Regions from separate parts of the Priestia sp. YIM B13552 genome, predicted to be linked through region 3. Evidence: riboswitches for the same ligand, from Rfam matches in the RefSeq annotation. Region 3 holds a riboswitch; each other region holds the start of a gene.

Region 1 (4,292 bases), 160 kb from region 3:
TTGGTTGACGTGCAATCAGATTATTTAATCTTAGCAGTGGAAAGCAACAATAACAATAATAACAATGATGGTGAAAATAACAACCAAAATAATCAAAACAATCAAAATAATAATCAACAAGAATATACACTTGTATATTATCACTTAGCGCATGTAAAAAGTATAACTGAAGATACTATGTCAAATTCGGCACAAACGTTTACTGGAATTAGCGCAGAATTAGAATTATATCGAGGAAAAACTTTTGCTACAACTTTATCATTAATGAAAACTAAATATGTGCAGGTTAACCAAGGTGGACCTGAGAAAAAAGCAGGTCAGCTTCTTGATGTCTTAGGTTCATTTGAATCTGCTTATATAGTATTACTCACAGAGGACGACGGTGTCATCTATATTAATACTGAACACGTTAAGAGTGTGAGTGAATATCAAAACAACAATGGAGATCAAGCTAGTCAATCTGCAAATGAACTCGTAGTGAGCCAAGAACCAGAATATATGAAATCCAAAAGCTTTAACGATCTTTTTGCCCACCTTTCTCATAAATGGGTATCAATCAATAATGGAGGACCTGAAGCTGTAGAGGGCGTGTTAGTACAAAGCCGAAATGGTACATTTACACTTGTGCAGAATAATCAAGTATTACGCTTACAGCCAAGACACGTTAAAACCATTTGTGTAGGAGCAAAAGGGGCTTTTAAGCAAAACGATAACAATCAAAATAATGAAGAAACAGAAGAAAATGGAGAGACTGAAGCTGCAAAGTCTACAGAAGAGCGTACAGGAAGCCGTACGGGAGAACGTACAGGAAGCCGCACAGGCGGACGTACGGGAAGCCGGACAGGTGGGCGTACAGGACGCCGCACGGGTGGACGCACAGACGATCGTTCTCGAGGACGCCGCACGGGAGGACGCACAGGTGATCGCTCGGGAAGACGCCGTACGGGTTCACGCTCTTCAACACCGGCTGAGAAAGTTATTAAAACGAAAAATTATCGTTGGAAAGCATGATGAAATGGAACATAAAAGGTGCTTATAAAGCACCTTTTCTATCATATGGGAAAAAGGAGGAGAATGAGAATGAGTATGAATCATTATATCAATAAAATTGTGGAGTTAGATATTTCAGGTAAAACGACATTTGTTGGCAGGCTTATTGATCTTGGATTAGATATTATGGTTTTGTATAATGGACATGATTATTTGTATATTCCTCTTTTACACATGCATGGTTTGCGGGAAGTATCTGAAGAAGACTATACGGTTTTACGTGAAATAGAAGAGAATTTAATAGAAGAAAGTCAGCGGATTTCTTATCGTAATATTTTACAGCAGGCAAAAGGGAAATTTATTGAAATTTATGTAACAGGAGGGAAATCATTGCATGGCTATATCACAAGCGTGCTGAATGATTATCTTGTGTTTTATTCTCCAGTGTATAAAAATGTCTTTGTTTCTCTGCATCATTTGAAATGGCTCACTCCTTACAGCAATGAGTTAACCCCTTATTCTTTAAGCGACAAAGAGCTCCCAGTAAGGCCCGCCTCTGCACCTTTTGTCAGAAACTTTGAAGAGCAGCTTAAAAAATATGAAAATCAACTGGTCGTATTAGATTTAGGGGATCAATCAGAAAAAATTGGCGTACTTAAAGAAGTTTCTAATAATATTGTTGAACTAATTACGGCAAATGGAGAAAGTATGTATTGGAAGTTAGCTCACGTAAAATCTGTACACTTGCCTTAGAAAAAGAGACCTCGCTTTCGTCTCTTTTTTTTATGTGCTTATCAGGACAGGTATATTGAATAAACAAATGAGATGATTTAAATTTTTTAGAAAATTATGTTGACAATAAAGAAAATCTTTATTAAAGTTATTAACAACAAACGTTAACCACCAACAATTATATAGAACTCTTATCAAGAGTGGCGGAGGGACTGGCCCTGCGATGCCCGGCAACCATCAAATGAAACATTCATTTGAACGGTGCTAATTCCTGTGGAACATCAGTATTGTTCTAACAGATGAGAGAAATCGTGTATAAACGAACACTCTTCCATCTGTGAAGAGTGTTTTTTATTTTGAGTTAAGGAGAGAAATAGATGAAAATTGAAACTTTATTAGTTCGTTCAGGAGTAGGTCGTGATCCTTCAACAGGTTCTATTACAACACCCATTTACCAAGCATCAACATTTGCTCATCCTGCTTTAGGGCAAAGTACAGGATTTGACTATGCACGTACGGCAAACCCTACTCGTACAGCATTGGAAGAAGCAATTGCTGCTTTGGAAAAAGGAGAAGTAGGAGTAGCATTCGCTTCAGGAATGGCGGGTGTAATGGCAGTTTTAGCACTATTTAAAAACGGAGATCATTTAATTGTATCAGAGGATTTATACGGAGGAACGTACCGAGTACTAAATGAAATTTTTTCAGAGCAAGGAATTACTGTTTCGTACGTCAACACAGCCCATCTCGAGCAAGTAAAAGATGCGCTTCGTCCCAACACAAAAGCTTTATTTATTGAAACACCTACGAATCCAATGATGCACGTGACTGATTTGCCAGAAGCAATTTCGTTAGCTAAACAGCATGATTTGCTTACTATCGTTGACAATACCTTCATGTCCCCTTATTATCAGCGTCCTTTAGAGCTTGGAGCAGATATTGTGATACATAGTGCAAGCAAATACATTGGGGGTCATAATGATGTAGTTGCTGGTCTTGTAGTGGCTCGATGTAGTAGCTTAGGAGAGAAAATTCGTTTTTATCAAAATGCAGCTGGGGCAATCTTAGGTCCACAGGATAGCTGGCTGTTATTACGCGGTGTTAAAACGCTAGCCCTTCGTATGGAAAAGCATAATGAAAACGCACTGAAAATTGCAAATTGGCTTACTGCTCATGATCTCGTGGAAAAAGTGTATTACCCTGGTCTTGAAACACATCCAGGCTATGAAATCATGAAGAAACAAGCAACTGGATTTGGAGGCATGATTTCTTTTGCTGTCTCACACCCTGACATCGTGTCAGTACTTTTAGAAAATGTCAAAGTTATTACATTTGCAGAAAGCTTAGGAGGCGTGGAAAGTTTAATGACATTCCCAGCTCGTCAAACACATGCTGATATTCCGGAAGAAATTCGAAATCGTGTCGGAGTAACAAACTGTTTACTGCGATTATCAGTTGGAATTGAGCACGCAGATGATTTAATTAAAGATTTGAAGGAGGCATTTGATGCATACCAACAATAATAAACATAGATTTGGTACGAACTTAATCCATGCAAATACAGGAATTGACGGTCATTTTGGAGCGGTTAACGTACCTATTTATCAGGTATCTACATTTAACCAAGAAGATGAGACGAACAACGGCCGCTATGACTATTCTCGTTCAGGAAATCCAACTCGTGAGGCTTTAGAAAACACCATTGCTCAGCTAGAAAATGGATACGCTGGTTTTGCTTTTTCATCAGGTATGGCTGCTATCTCATCGGTGTTATCTATTTTTGAATCGGGGGATGAAATTTTAGTTTCACATGATACGTACGGCGGGACATATCGTGTATTAACACGATTATTTTCAAAGTTTGGTATCAAAACAACTTTTGTTGATACAACGAAGGTTGAGAAAGTTGAAGAAGCTATCACAAAGGATACGAAGGCTATTTATATCGAAAGCCCTTCAAATCCATTTTTACAGGTAACGGATATTAAAGCAGTAGCAAGTTTGGCGAAGGAGCGCAATCTCCTTACAATTGTGGATAACACGTTTTTAACACCTTATCTACAGCAGCCGATTGACCTTGGTGTAAACATTGTGATTCATAGTGCTACAAAATATATCAGCGGTCACAGTGACGTCATTGGCGGTTTAGTTGTAGTAAGCGATGAAAAGCTAGCAGAAGAAGTAAAGTTTGTACAAAATGCTTTTGGTGCTATCTTGGGACCGCAGGATTGTTTTTTACTGCTTCGAGGAATTAAGACATTAAAAGTTCGTTTAGATCAGCAGTTAAAAACAGCGCTGCAGTTTGCAAAGTGGCTTGAAGAACAATCTCTAGTAAGCCATGTATATTATCCAGGCTTAAAAAGTCATCCAGACCACAAACTGATTTCAGAACAAGCAAATGGATACGGAGCTATGATTTCTTTCCAAGTACAGGATGAAAAGGTAGCACGACATATTTTACAAGGAGTAAAATTGGCTTCAATTGGCGTTAGTCTAGGTGCAGTTGAATCCATTTTAACGCATCCTGCAACAATGTCTCATGCAAGTATCCCAAAAGAAGTGCGTGAAGA
Region 2 (4,292 bases), on a different contig from region 3:
TAACTCACCAGGAACTGAAATACCCGCTTGTTCGCACTGAGCTTTTATTCCGATAGCTACTTGATCGTTTGTTACTAAAAGCGCCTGAGGCCGATTTTTCATCTGCACTAATTTTTCCACCACTTTTTCACCATCTGTCACGTTCAAACAGCCTTGAAAAACCCATTCCGGATGATAAGGCTGATTTATTCTTTCTACATATTCTTTGTATGCTTGTTGCCGCTGTTGACTATTCGTACCCGTCATTCTTCCAATACAGTAGCCAATATCCGTATATCCTTTTTCTTTTAAATACATAAGCGCCTGTTTAAAAGCTGCATAATGATCAACGTATACGGAGCGAATAGAACGATTCTGTACGTTTTCGCACACGGCTATCGGTCCGTACTGCTGATAATATTCAATCGTGCTCCAGCTGCTTGCTCTAGAACAAATAATCACTCCATCAACTTGCTTTGTTTTCAGCATATGAAGCGCTTCTTCTTCTTTTTTTACATCATAGTTCGTTTGACAAATAACAAGCTGATACTGCTTTTCTAACGCTTGAGATGCCACTCCTTCTAAAAGCAGACTAAAATACGGATGATTAATAAAAGGCAAGACGACGGCAATCATATTTGTTTTCCCTTTTGATAAGTGAACGGCATTAATGTTTTGTTCATAATTAAGTTCGTGAATAACCTGCTCTACCAGCCGGCGTTTTTCTTCTTTTACATACGGATGATGATTTAGCACCCGGGATACAGTCGAAACAGATACACCAGCTTTTTTTGCGATATCTCGGATATTTGTCATGTTTTCACCTTTTTCTCTTGCGCTGAAACGCGTTTCATACTTTATTCTCATTATAAAGTGAAACAGCAAGAAGCTAAACCCGTTACCATCGTGTTTTTATTCATTTACGTAAGGAGGTCATTTCATGGGTATTTTATTATTCATTTTATTATGCGGGATTGAAATTGGAGGAGCGGCTTATGCACTTAAACAGAACGAGACGCTTTGGAAGGAGTTAGATGATGAAAAGCCGACTGATTTTTTTAAACAGTAAAAAACCCTTAAAAAGAACATTCTTTTTAAGGGTTTGATATTACGCAGCTTCTTTAGATGACTTTGACTTTTTATTTAAACGAGGAAATCCAATTACAATTGCAATGACCCCGCAAACCGCTGTTAACATTGGGTAGAATGTAAATGGAATAATCTCAATCGGTGAAACTTTAGCAAATCCTGCTGCGAGAAGCATTTGTGCGCCGTAAGGGATAAGCCCTTGAACGCTGCATGAAAACAAGTCAAGCAGACTGGCTGATTTACGATTATCAATTGAATATTTATCAGAGATTTCTTTTGCTAACGGACCTGCTGTAATAATTGAAATCGTGTTATTAGCCGTCGCTAAATTAGTTAAACTTACTAGTCCAGCGATGCTGAATTCGCCGCCTTTTTTTGTTTGAATGCGTCGTGTTAATAAATTCAATAAGAACTGAATACCGCCGTTATAGCGAATAAGCTCAACCATTCCGCCGATTAGCAGAGATAAAATAATTAACTCTGACATTCCGCCAATACCTTCTGTCACAGTTTTAGCAAGAGAAGAAAGCGTGTAGCTTCCGTCAGCTAATCCAATCACGCCGGCTAGCACAATTCCTCCAGTTAAAATACTTAATACGTTTGCACCAAATATGGCAGCAACCAGTACGCCGACATAAGGCAAGATTTTAAACCAGCTAAAATCTTTAATTTCTACTGATGACGTATTGCCTAGCGTCATTACAAGCAATAAAATTACCGTAACAATCGCTGCAGGAAGGACAATAAAAAAGTTTACTTTTAATTTATCTGACATATTTGTTTTTTGCGTACGAACTGCTGCAATGGTCGTATCAGAGATTACGGATAAATTATCTCCAAACATTGCACCACCAACAACGGCAGCAATTGCTAATGTAATGGATACATGCGCTTGCTCACTGATTCCTACAGCGATAGGCCCTAGCGCAGCGATTGTTCCCATTGACGTTCCCATCGAAATTGAAATGAATGCGCCAATAACAAAGATTCCGACTACCACTAAGCTTTGCGGAAGCACAGACAGAGCTAAGTTTACCGTTGAATCAACAGCTCCCATGCCTTTAGCAACTTGAGAAAAAGCACCTGCTAAAATAAAAATAAGCACCATAATAATGATATCAGGATGCCCTGCTCCTTTAGCAAAACGCTCCACTTTTACATTAAGTGAATCTTTACGATTCATAGCCAGGGCCACAATGGCTGCAATAATAATGGCTACTAATACAGGAAGCTTATAAAAATCTCCCGTTATAATTCCTGATCCGACAAACAGGACTAAAAAGACGCCCAGCGGTAACAGCGCCCAGCCGTTTCCTTTTTGTTGTTCCATTCTTAACACCTCTTGTTTACGTAATAAAAAAAGACCTCTTCTTATTGATAAGAAGAGGTCTCTTATTTGTATCATAAGATTACCCTTCTCATCTTCCAAACGAAACATCGTCTGCTGGATTTGGCACCGCACTGCGTACAGCCAGTTGCCGAGACATCATAGGGCCAGTCCCTCCGTCTCTCTTGATAAGAAGTTTATAGTTGTTTTAAAAATAGTCTTTCACTACTGTAATCTCTTTTTATTTAATTGTCAAATGCTATTTTAGAAAAATATATAGTGCGAAAATTCTCACATCAATTAGCTACGTCTCGTTTTAAAAACGCTGCCCAAGCTACGCCCATAAAGAAGACAAAATGGGCAACTAAGATGAAAATGGAAAATGGAATCGTCATGCCGTCAAACAACGGCTTCATTCCGTCCATATACTGCACAAAGTTCGTGTTGGCAAATAATAAAAATTTCCCCCACCATAAACCTAGCTCTGATACCAGTCCTGTTACAGCTTTCGCGCCGATACTTACGACAATAGCTAGACTGGAAGCAAGCGCGCTGTTTCTAAATAAAGACGACAGCATGAATGCAAACGTCATCATCATAAACGTTTCCATATACGCACTGTCATACGTAAGCGTAATGTTTTTAAGCAGCTGTGCATCTCCTTCTAGACTGGTAAAGCCAAAGAACAATGCTCCCCATACAAATGAAAAAAGCAAATAGCTCAGTAAATAATATAAGCTAATTAAAATGAGAGTTAGGTACTTGGATGCTAAAATCGTTGAACGTCTAGCAGGGCGAATTAAGAGAAGCTTAATGGTACCTGCTTCAAACTCTTTTGCAACCATTGACCCTCCAACAGCAAGCGCGAAAAATTGAACGAGAATCAGCATACCTGAACTAAATGACAGGAAGTTCAAAATATTGTCTTCTGTTCCTGCACTGTTTGCTACTTTCTTCATTAACAGAGCCATACAAAGAGTTAAAATGCCGATTGTAATAAACGTGATTTTTGTACTTCTTTTGTGAAACCATTTCATGTGTTCATTTTGAATTAGCTTAAGCATGGTGCTCTCCTTCCGTAACGGACATAAACGAATCTTCAAGCGTCTCATACACAGGGGTAATTTGGTAGACTAAAATATCGCTGTCCACTAATTTTTTATTCACAGCTGGAATTTGCTCTTTTACAATCGCCACGTCGATACTATGTGATCTCATCGTTACTTCAAATTGTTGTGATAAAAGATCCGCTGCTTTTTGCGCATCAGACACTTCAAATTCTACGTACATTCCTTGATCTTGACGATTTGGAGATAAATCTTGAACGGCTTTTAACTCACCGTCTTGAATAATGCCAACGCGATCACATAATGCTTCTACTTCTTTTAATAAGTGGCTCGCGATTAAAATTGAAATTCCTTCTTCCCTGCAAAGCGTTTGTAAATATGTACGAAATTCTCTCATTCCCGCTGGATCTAGACCATTGGTTGGCTCGTCTAGTAAAAGCAATGCAGGCTTATGTAAAATAGCTTGAGCTACTCCTAAACGCTGTCTCATCCCAAGAGAATACGTCTTCACTTTTGCATGAATGCTGTTTTCAAGCTTTACTAAAGTAATCACTTCATCCAAGCGTTCTGATGTGATCCCTTCATGCATATTCGCAAAGTGTTTTAAATTTTGATAGCCCGTCAGATAATCATAAAACTCAGGGTTCTCAATAATCGCGCCAATTGATTTCATAGCTGATGTAAACTGTTCCTTTAAAGGAAACCCATTGACGGTAATTGTCCCTTTTGTTTCTTTAATGAGTCCTACGACGGTACGAATTAGCGTTGTCTTTCCAGATCCGTTTGGACCAAGCAATCCAAAAATCTCACCGCGCTCAACCGATAAGGAT
Region 3 (4,292 bases):
TAATTAGAAAGGATAAAAAATATGTACTACGGAGAAATGAATTTATTTTCTGATTTGAAAATTTATATTGTAGCCTCGGAAAAAGGGGTTCAACATATTTGGTTTGATAGCGATGATCATAACGAGCAGCTTGAAAAACTTGTCCATGACGAGAATTATCATCATGTGAAAGAAGCAAAGCGACAGCTGCAGGATTATGCTGAAGGGCGCACGTTAACATTTGATTTGCCTTTGGATATAAAAGGAACAGACTTCCAAAAAGAAGTGTGGTTAACGCTTGAACATATACCTTATGGACAAACGTGGTCTTATAGTGAGGTAGCGGACTCTGTTAATCGCTCTAAAGCCGTAAGGGCTGTGGGACAAGCGAATCGTCGAAATCCACTGCCTATTATTTTGCCTTGTCACCGTGTGATTGGGAAAAATGGGGCTTTAACAGGTTATGCAGGTTCTCAAACTCATATAAAAGAGAAGCTATTAATGCTTGAAAGAAATGTAGCAAAAGGCGCTCTTGAGTTAAAATAACTATTCATCGTCCAATTTCCAGCCTTCTCCCTGCACAAAAACACCGTCAATTTGCTGAGGAGAAGGGAGGGAATTTAGTTCTTCATCTTTGGATAAATCGAATAGCTGATATTGCTGCTTACGATTCAGCGCTTTGTTTTTATCCGTTTTTTGCTCTGAACTCATATTTACTCTCCCCCTTATTCAAAAGAAATCCCCTATAATATATGTAGAAAAGGAAGAGAGTACTGTTACAATTGTGTTACAAATGCAGGTGGAAATCAGTGCTCAATAAAAAAAGCCGCATAGCAGCGGCTTTTTTTATTGAGCAGATTGCAGCAAAACGTTTTGAATGGATTCAAAAGACGGGGCATGGATAATTCCATGCTCTGTAATAATGGCCGTAATCAGTTCGCTTGGCGTCACATCAAAAGCTGGATTGTACACAGAGATTCCGTCTGGAGCAATTTGCGTATCCCCAATGTGTGTTACTTCTTTAGGTGAACGTTCTTCAATAGGAATGCTGCTGCCGTCTTGAATAGATAAATCAAATGTGGACTGCGGCGCTGCTACGTAAAATGGAATACCGAATGCTTTCGCTAAAAGAGCAAGTCCATATGTTCCAATTTTGTTAGCCGTATCGCCATTTGCTGCAATGCGGTCAGCACCTACAATAATCCCATTAATTCCTTTTGTTTTAATGGTATGAGCGGCCATATTATCCGTAATCAGCGTAACGTCCACTCCCGACTGCTGAAGTTCCCATGCTGTTAAGCGAGAACCTTGAAGAACGGGTCTTGTTTCACAGGCAAATACTTCAAGCGGAATATCGCGCTGCTTAGACAAGTGAAAAGGTGCTAAGGCTGTTCCATAATAAGCTGTAGCAATTGAACCAGCATTACATATTGTCATGATTTTATCTTTCTTTTTAAATAAAGAAAGAGCATAATCTCCAATTCGGTAGCACGTTTCTTCATCTTCTACTTGAATTTGAATAGCTTCATGAACAACTTTTGTTTTAGCTTCATTAACGGACGAAGCGGATTCAGCGCTTTTCGCTACGCGCTCCAATGCCCAAAATAAATTGACGGCAGTAGGGCGTGAACTAGCTAAATACTGTTGATCAAGAGCTAGCTTTTTGTTAAATTCCTTGACTGAATCTGTGTCATAGCTAAGCGCAGAAAGAGCAAGACCAAAAGCCGCCGTAATGCCAATTGCAGGGGCTCCGCGTACTTTCAAGGTAGTGATAGCATCCCATACGTCTTTAATGGTTTGCAGCTTAATATATTCAACTTTGCCAGGAAGCTGCTGCTGATCTAATAAAGTAATATATGATTCATTCCATTCCACTGAGCGCGGAAGTGATAGTGTATTTGTCATGCTGATACCGATCCTTTCATTGTGTACATTATTCGTTATCGAAGTAAATGTTCAAATTCATTTGGTGAAACGTCTTGTTGGTGCAGAAGCAAATAGCGTCCAATTTTTAACGCAGTACGTTTAGCGTTAATTTTTCTTTCCTCTAAAGAAATTTCGTCTAAGTCCGCCACGTGAGCTAAGCCAATCGTACGTCGAATGATTTCACATCCTGCATATCCAACAGCATCTTGCCACGTTTGCGTTAAAATTTCATGTAATAAGCGCTCATCTTTAGCGAAAGGTTCAGTGCTTTCAGAATGCCAAAGCGCAGTAAAGGTATCTTTGAATACGTTCCATGTGTTCGTAATGTGTGCAAATAACGGTTCGCGATTTGTTTCTCGAGAAAGAGCATTTAAAAATAAGTTCGCAACAAATTGCCCTAAATCGAATCCAAACGGACCGTAAAAAGCAAACTCTGGATCAATCACTTTCGTTTCTTGACTGCTAGCAAAGATGCTGCCTGTATGTAAATCACCGTGGATTAGCGTTTGCGCATTTGTTAAAAATTTATATTTTAATTTTGCTGCTTGTAGCTTTACATCACTATCATTCCACAATTCTTCTACATCAGGACGCAGCGCTTTTTCAAATTCATTTGTATCAATATCAAAAAAAGGATCTGTAAAAACTAAATCTTCCGTAATATTGCATAAGTCGGGGTTGCTGTACTTAACAACTTCTTCTTTTTTATCCTGAGGCTTTAAGGCGAAATCAGACGTTTTGAACGCAATATGTCCTAAAAAAGAACCGATATGCTGTGAGAGCAGAGGATAACTTTCACCTTGAATAAGTCCGGCACGAGAAATCGTTAAATGAGACAGATCTTCCATGACCGTAACAGCAAGCGTTTCATCGTGGTAATAAACAGCGGGAACAAGTTCTGGCGTAAATGCACCGAATTGCTTGAGCGCATTGCTTTCAATTGTGGCACGGTTCAAGGATAGAGGCCAGCTTTCGCCTACAACTTTTGCATAGGGAAGTGCTTGTTTGACGATAATGGATTTATTCGTTTGATCATTTATGATGTGAAAGACGAGATTTAAGTTACCGTCACCAATTTCACGGGCAGTCAGTGCTTCTGTAGCATCAAAAAGACCTAGCTTTTTCACAAGTTTGATTGCTGAAATTTCTGTTAAAGGCTGATACTTCTCTGTTTTTGTTGTTGACATCGGAATCCCTCCATAGTTTATTAAACTGATTTGTTTACTAAGTTAATAGGTTTAAGAATATATGGAGGCTTTTATAATTTTAGAAAATATAAAAGCCTCTTTCGTTGGAAAGAGGCTTGATTGTAGTGTTCAAACCTCTTATCTGCCAGAAAAAATTACTTTCTGTTGGAATTAGCACCGTGCCTTTGTAAAACATGTTTTACGGGTGTGATCCATCTTAGGATGGAATGACGGTCGGTTGCTGGGCTTCACAGGGCCAAATCCCTCAGCCAACTCTTGATAAGAGTACGATTACTTATTCAATTTTGATTTGTTTGAATATTTTATGATATCTGGTGAAAATCGTATCATGCAAAAAAACGGCTGTCAATACATAATTAATAAAATTCTGTACGGCGATCTGTAAAGACAGGAATTTGTTTACGAATTTCTTTTACAAGTTCCAGGTTAACGTCAGCACTTAAAAGTTCTTCGCTATCGCCAGCTTCAGCGATTATTTCTCCCCACGGATCGATGACTAAGGAATGTCCGGCAAATGTGTTATTAGGATCTTGGCCTACACGATTACACGCGATTACATAGCATTGATTTTCGATTGCACGGCTAATGAGCAGGGCTTTCCAGTGGGCAAGTCTTGGAGCCGGCCACTGAGCGACAACAAACAAGACTTCTGCTCCGCTGCTAGTATGAACCCGTATCCATTCTGGAAAACGAATATCGTAACAAATAACTCCTGCGCACAGTGACTGTTCAAGTGTAAAAAGATTTTTTGCTGTTCCTGCTTCTAAATACAGGTGTTCATCCATTAATTTAAATAAGTGCAGTTTACTGTATTGTGATACTTCACGACCTTTTCGGTCAAAAATATACATCGTATTCGTGACACCTTGCTCTGTTTTTTTCGCAATCGAACCTGCCACAATATTTACTTCGTTTGTTTTAGCAAACTGAGAGATTAATTGCTTGGCTTGCTGCCCTTCATCATCTGCAATTTCGTCTAGCCGAGTCAAATCATAAGCTGTATCCCATAGCTCAGGAAGCACAAGGATATCAGGGTTTTCTTTCAGGGCTTCCGTCATTTTTTGTTCGATATATTTTCGGTTTTTAGTTGGGTTTCCAAACGCAATATCAAGCTGCAAACACGTAATTTTTACACTCACTTTATCATCCGTCCTTTTTTTAGTAGTTGAAAAAAATGAC
Region 4 (4,292 bases), on a different contig from region 3:
TGTCAGATGCTACATCATTAAAACGCTTGAAATTAGCTTTGAATTTAGCAGCAAGCTCAGTTGCTTTTTGATTATAAGCTGTTGCATCGTTCCATGCTTTAGAAGGCTGAAGCACTTCATCAGGAACTCCCGGAACATGAGTTGGAATCGATAAACCAAAAATAGCGTCTGTTACTGTTTCGGTATTAGCTAGTTCTCCTTCAAGGGCTGCTTGAACCATAGCTCGAGTGTAACTTAACTTCATTCGTTCTCCCACGCCGTATTCACCGCCGGTCCATCCAGTATTTACAAGGTAGACATTTACATTATGTTCATCGATTTTCTTTCCTAGCATTTCTGCATAAGTTGTTGGAGCAAGAGGTAAGAAAGGCTCACCAAAGCATGTAGAGAAAGTAGCCTGTGGCGATGTTACGCCGCGCTCTGTTCCAGCTAACTTACTAGTGTATCCGCTCAGAAAATGGTACATCGCTTGTTCTTTTGTAAGCTTGCTGATTGGAGGCAAGACGCCGAAAGCATCGGCAGTTAAAAAGACAATAGCTGTAGGGTGCCCAGCAACGCTTGGTAATACTGTATTATCAATAGAGTCAATTGAATAAGCGGCACGAGTATTCTCTGTTAAACTATTATCATTGTAATCTGCTACTTTCGTATTTTGATTTAACACTACATTTTCCAGTACGGCGCCGAAGCGAATTGCATTGAAAATTTGGGGTTCTTTTTCTTCGGAAAGCTGAATGCACTTCGCGTAGCATCCTCCTTCAATATTAAATACACCAGAGCTTGACCAACCGTGCTCGTCATCTCCGATTAAACGACGGTTTGCATCAGCAGAAAGCGTTGTTTTACCCGTTCCAGATAAACCAAAGAATAATGCAACGTCACCTTCTTCTCCTACGTTAGCAGAACAGTGCATGGATAGAATATTGTTTTGAGGAAGCAAGAAGTTCATCACTGAGAAAATAGATTTTTTCATTTCACCAGCGTATTCAGTTCCTCCAATTAGCACAATACGTCGCTCTAACGAAAGAATAATGAAGGTTTCAGAGTTCGTCCCGTCTGTTTCAGGATCAGCTTTGAACGTTGGAGCTGCTACAATTGTAAACGGCTTCACATCATCATTTGTTTTTTGTTCGGCTGAAGGGCGAATGAATAACTGCTGAGCGAATAGGTTGTGCCATGCAAATTCATTAACTACTTGAATTGGTAACTGATACTTTTTATCAGCTCCAGCATATCCATTAAAAACAAAAAGTTCATCCTGCTTCTTTAAGTGAGTTAAGACTTTTTTGTATAGCGCATCGAATCGCTGAGCAGAAATTGGCTGATTGACAGGTCCCCATTCAACCGTTTTTGAAGACACAGCATCGCTTACAATAAATTTATCTAAAGGAGAGCGACCTGTATATTTTCCGGTTTCGACTGACACAGCACCTGTAGAAGTCAGCGTTCCTTCGCGTCGAGCTAGAATTTTTTCAACAAGTTGTGGAACAGATAATTGGTGTTTTGTTGTTTTTAATTGAAGCAAACCATTTAATTCGATAGACATATCAACAGTACTCATGTGCACTACCTTCCTTTTTTAGCTATTATTTATTCATTAATGTTTGAAATTTATAATTAGTATAACACATTTATTTAATTATTCTATACTATTTAACTAAAAATGTTTGTGTATTATAAAAAAATGTACGTTATACCTATTTTAGACACATGTATATGTGCTAGGAGCGAAAAAAGTGAAGCTGTTTTAAGTGAAAGCCTCATTTTGATCTGTCTTATTAACCAAACTTAGTGATAATTCTTAATAAGATGTACTATTTCGTAATTTGAGTATGTTACATTAAAACAGATTCAAACATAAAGAGATGATTTCCATTTGAATGTTGTTGACAGTGAAGCGCTTTTTCATGTATTATATGTCCTTGAACGGATACTCTCTTATCCCGAGCTGGTGGAGGGACAGGCCCTATGAAACCCAGCAACCATCGTCATTTTTTTGTGTAGACGATAAGGTGCTAACCTGATGCAAGGGCACAACCTTGATCGATAAGAGTGAAAGGCTTATGTAGAATTTGATACCTTTCCTCGATACAAGGAAAGGTTTTTTTATATTTTTTAACGTGTAATGAAAATAAGGGAATGAGTACCGTATCACAATGTATCGTATTTATAAGGAGGAAAACTGATGTCAACACAACGTCGTCTGTTCACGTCAGAATCTGTTACAGAGGGACATCCCGATAAAATTTGTGACCAAATTTCTGACTCAATTCTTGATGCTATCCTAGCAAAGGATCCAAATGCTCGTGTTGCTTGTGAAACAAGCGTAACAACTGGTTTAGTTTTAGTAAGTGGTGAAATTACAACTTCTACTTACGTGGATATTCCTAAAACAGTTCGTGAAACAATTAAAGGAATTGGCTATACTCGTGCAAAATACGGTTTTGATGCTGAAACTTGTGCAGTATTAACATCTATCGACGAGCAGTCAGCTGATATCGCTGCTGGTGTAGACCAAGCGTTAGAAGCACGTGAAGGTCAAATGTCAGATGAAGAAATCGAAGCAATCGGAGCTGGAGACCAAGGGTTAATGTTTGGTTATGCATGTAACGAAACAAAAGAATTAATGCCTCTTCCAATTTCATTAGCTCATAAACTTGCTCGCCGTCTAACAGAAGTACGTAAAGAAGAAATTCTTCCTTACCTTCGCCCGGATGGTAAAACACAAGTAACAGTTGAATATGATGAAAACAACAAACCTGTTCGCATCGATACAATTGTTATTTCAACTCAGCATCACCCAGAAGTAACGTTAGAGCAAATTCAACGTAACTTAAAAGAATATGTTATTAATCCAGTTGTTCCAAACGAGTTAATTGATGAAAATACAAAGTATTTCATTAACCCAACAGGACGTTTCGTAATCGGCGGTCCTCAAGGAGATGCTGGTTTAACTGGTCGTAAAATTATCGTTGATACTTACGGCGGATATGCTCGTCACGGCGGCGGTGCATTCTCTGGTAAGGACGCAACAAAAGTAGACCGTTCAGCAGCTTATGCAGCTCGTTATGTTGCGAAAAACATTGTAGCAGCTGATCTTGCTGATAAATGTGAAGTACAACTAGCATATGCAATTGGTGTTGCACAACCAGTATCTATTTCAATTGATACATTCGGTACAGGAAAAGTTTCTGAAGAAGTACTAGTAGACGTAGTACGCAAAAACTTTGACCTACGTCCAGCAGGCATCATTAAAATGCTTGATTTACGTCGCCCAATTTATAAGCAAACAGCAGCTTACGGCCACTTTGGTCGTACGGATGTGGAGCTTCCTTGGGAGTTCACAGACAAAGCGGAAGCATTAAAAACTCAAGCTTTAGCTAAATAATAAAAAAATCTCCGTGAAAACGGAGATTTTTTTTATGCCCATTGAATACCTGCAGCAGATTTTTCTACGACACCTTCATATTCTGAAAGCAAATGCTGAAAAATGGCGTCCCATGATTGAGTAAGAGCGTATTGCCTCGCTGCATGGCCAAAGTGAAGCCGCTGATGCAAATCATCGAGTAAATCTGTAATAGCCGAACTGAATTCTTCTAAGGAGTGAGGTTTGCAAAGGTAGCCGTTTCGCCCGTGCTGAACCATCTGTTTAACTCCTCCTGCATTTGCTGCCACTACAGGAGTTCCAGAAGCAAGAGACTCCAGTACAACATTTCCGAAGGTTTCTGTTTCTGAAGGAAAAACAAACAAATCAGATGATGAATAGATATGAGCAAGTTGCTTACCTTCAAGGAAGCCTGTAAATGTCATATGCTCAGATGCTTGCTGCTGCATTTGTTCTTTTAAAGGGCCGTCTCCTACAATAACCCAGTGAATTTGATGCCGGATATGATCCGGTAGAGATCGTGCGATTTTTATTAAAAAATCAGCGTTCTTTTCTTTAGCTAATCTTCCTACATACGTTAAAATGTAGGGCTTTTTAATATTATATTTAATACGAATATCAAAGCGGTCATAGTGGGGATGAAATAATTTATGATTTACTCCTCGCGACCAAATAGCTACGTTGTGAAACCCTTGTTCTTCTAGCTGCTGTTTGGTCACTTCAGAGGGAGCGAATATTTTTTGTACAGGTTTATAAAACCATTTCATATATTTTTGCAGTGGTATACGCATTTTTTCAAGTTCATAGTGAGATAAATAATCATCAAAATTGGTATGATAAGAGCCGACAAGAGGAACACCTAATCTTTTCCCGTAATAGGAGCCGCAAAGCCCCATTGTAAAAGGAG

What was found. Region 3 has a riboswitch for S-adenosylmethionine ahead of mtnK (S-methyl-5-thioribose kinase). Riboswitches for the same ligand answer to the same signal wherever they lie in the genome.
Region 1: it holds a riboswitch for S-adenosylmethionine, as region 3 does, so the genes downstream of both, ACFX40_RS01795 (trans-sulfuration enzyme family protein) here and mtnK (S-methyl-5-thioribose kinase) in region 3, are expected to answer to the same signal.
Region 2: it holds a riboswitch for S-adenosylmethionine, as region 3 does, so the genes downstream of both, ACFX40_RS15130 (Na+/H+ antiporter NhaC family protein) here and mtnK (S-methyl-5-thioribose kinase) in region 3, are expected to answer to the same signal.
Region 4: it holds a riboswitch for S-adenosylmethionine, as region 3 does, so the genes downstream of both, metK (methionine adenosyltransferase) here and mtnK (S-methyl-5-thioribose kinase) in region 3, are expected to answer to the same signal.

Annotation. Positions count from the first base shown of each region.
Region 1 covers NZ_JBHZOU010000001.1:356,277-360,568, reverse strand. Annotated here, with positions in the region: gene ACFX40_RS01805 (spore coat protein) at 1-1,011, shown strand, start outside; gene ACFX40_RS01800 (hypothetical protein) at 1,081-1,743, shown strand; SAM riboswitch class I at 1,911-2,028, shown strand; gene ACFX40_RS01795 (trans-sulfuration enzyme family protein) at 2,100-3,245, shown strand; gene ACFX40_RS01790 (trans-sulfuration enzyme family protein) at 3,229-4,292, shown strand, end outside.
Region 2 covers NZ_JBHZOU010000003.1:591,736-596,027, forward strand. Annotated here, with positions in the region: gene ACFX40_RS15120 (LacI family DNA-binding transcriptional regulator) at 1-795, opposite strand, end outside; gene ACFX40_RS15125 (hypothetical protein) at 920-1,048, shown strand; gene ACFX40_RS15130 (Na+/H+ antiporter NhaC family protein) at 1,088-2,398, opposite strand; SAM riboswitch class I at 2,484-2,590, opposite strand; gene ACFX40_RS15135 (ABC transporter permease) at 2,692-3,459, opposite strand; gene ACFX40_RS15140 (ABC transporter ATP-binding protein) at 3,452-4,292, opposite strand, start outside.
Region 3 covers NZ_JBHZOU010000001.1:519,437-523,728, reverse strand. Annotated here, with positions in the region: gene ACFX40_RS02660 (PAS domain S-box protein) at 1-3, shown strand, start outside; gene ACFX40_RS02655 (methylated-DNA--[protein]-cysteine S-methyltransferase) at 22-525, shown strand; gene ACFX40_RS02650 (hypothetical protein) at 526-690, opposite strand; gene mtnA (S-methyl-5-thioribose-1-phosphate isomerase) at 826-1,884, opposite strand; gene mtnK (S-methyl-5-thioribose kinase) at 1,920-3,092, opposite strand; SAM riboswitch class I at 3,228-3,378, opposite strand; gene ACFX40_RS02635 (carbon-nitrogen family hydrolase) at 3,470-4,252, opposite strand.
Region 4 covers NZ_JBHZOU010000002.1:1,141,154-1,145,445, reverse strand. Annotated here, with positions in the region: gene pckA (phosphoenolpyruvate carboxykinase (ATP)) at 1-1,561, opposite strand, end outside; SAM riboswitch class I at 1,936-2,053, shown strand; gene metK (methionine adenosyltransferase) at 2,186-3,388, shown strand; gene ACFX40_RS11900 (glycosyltransferase family 4 protein) at 3,421-4,292, opposite strand, start outside.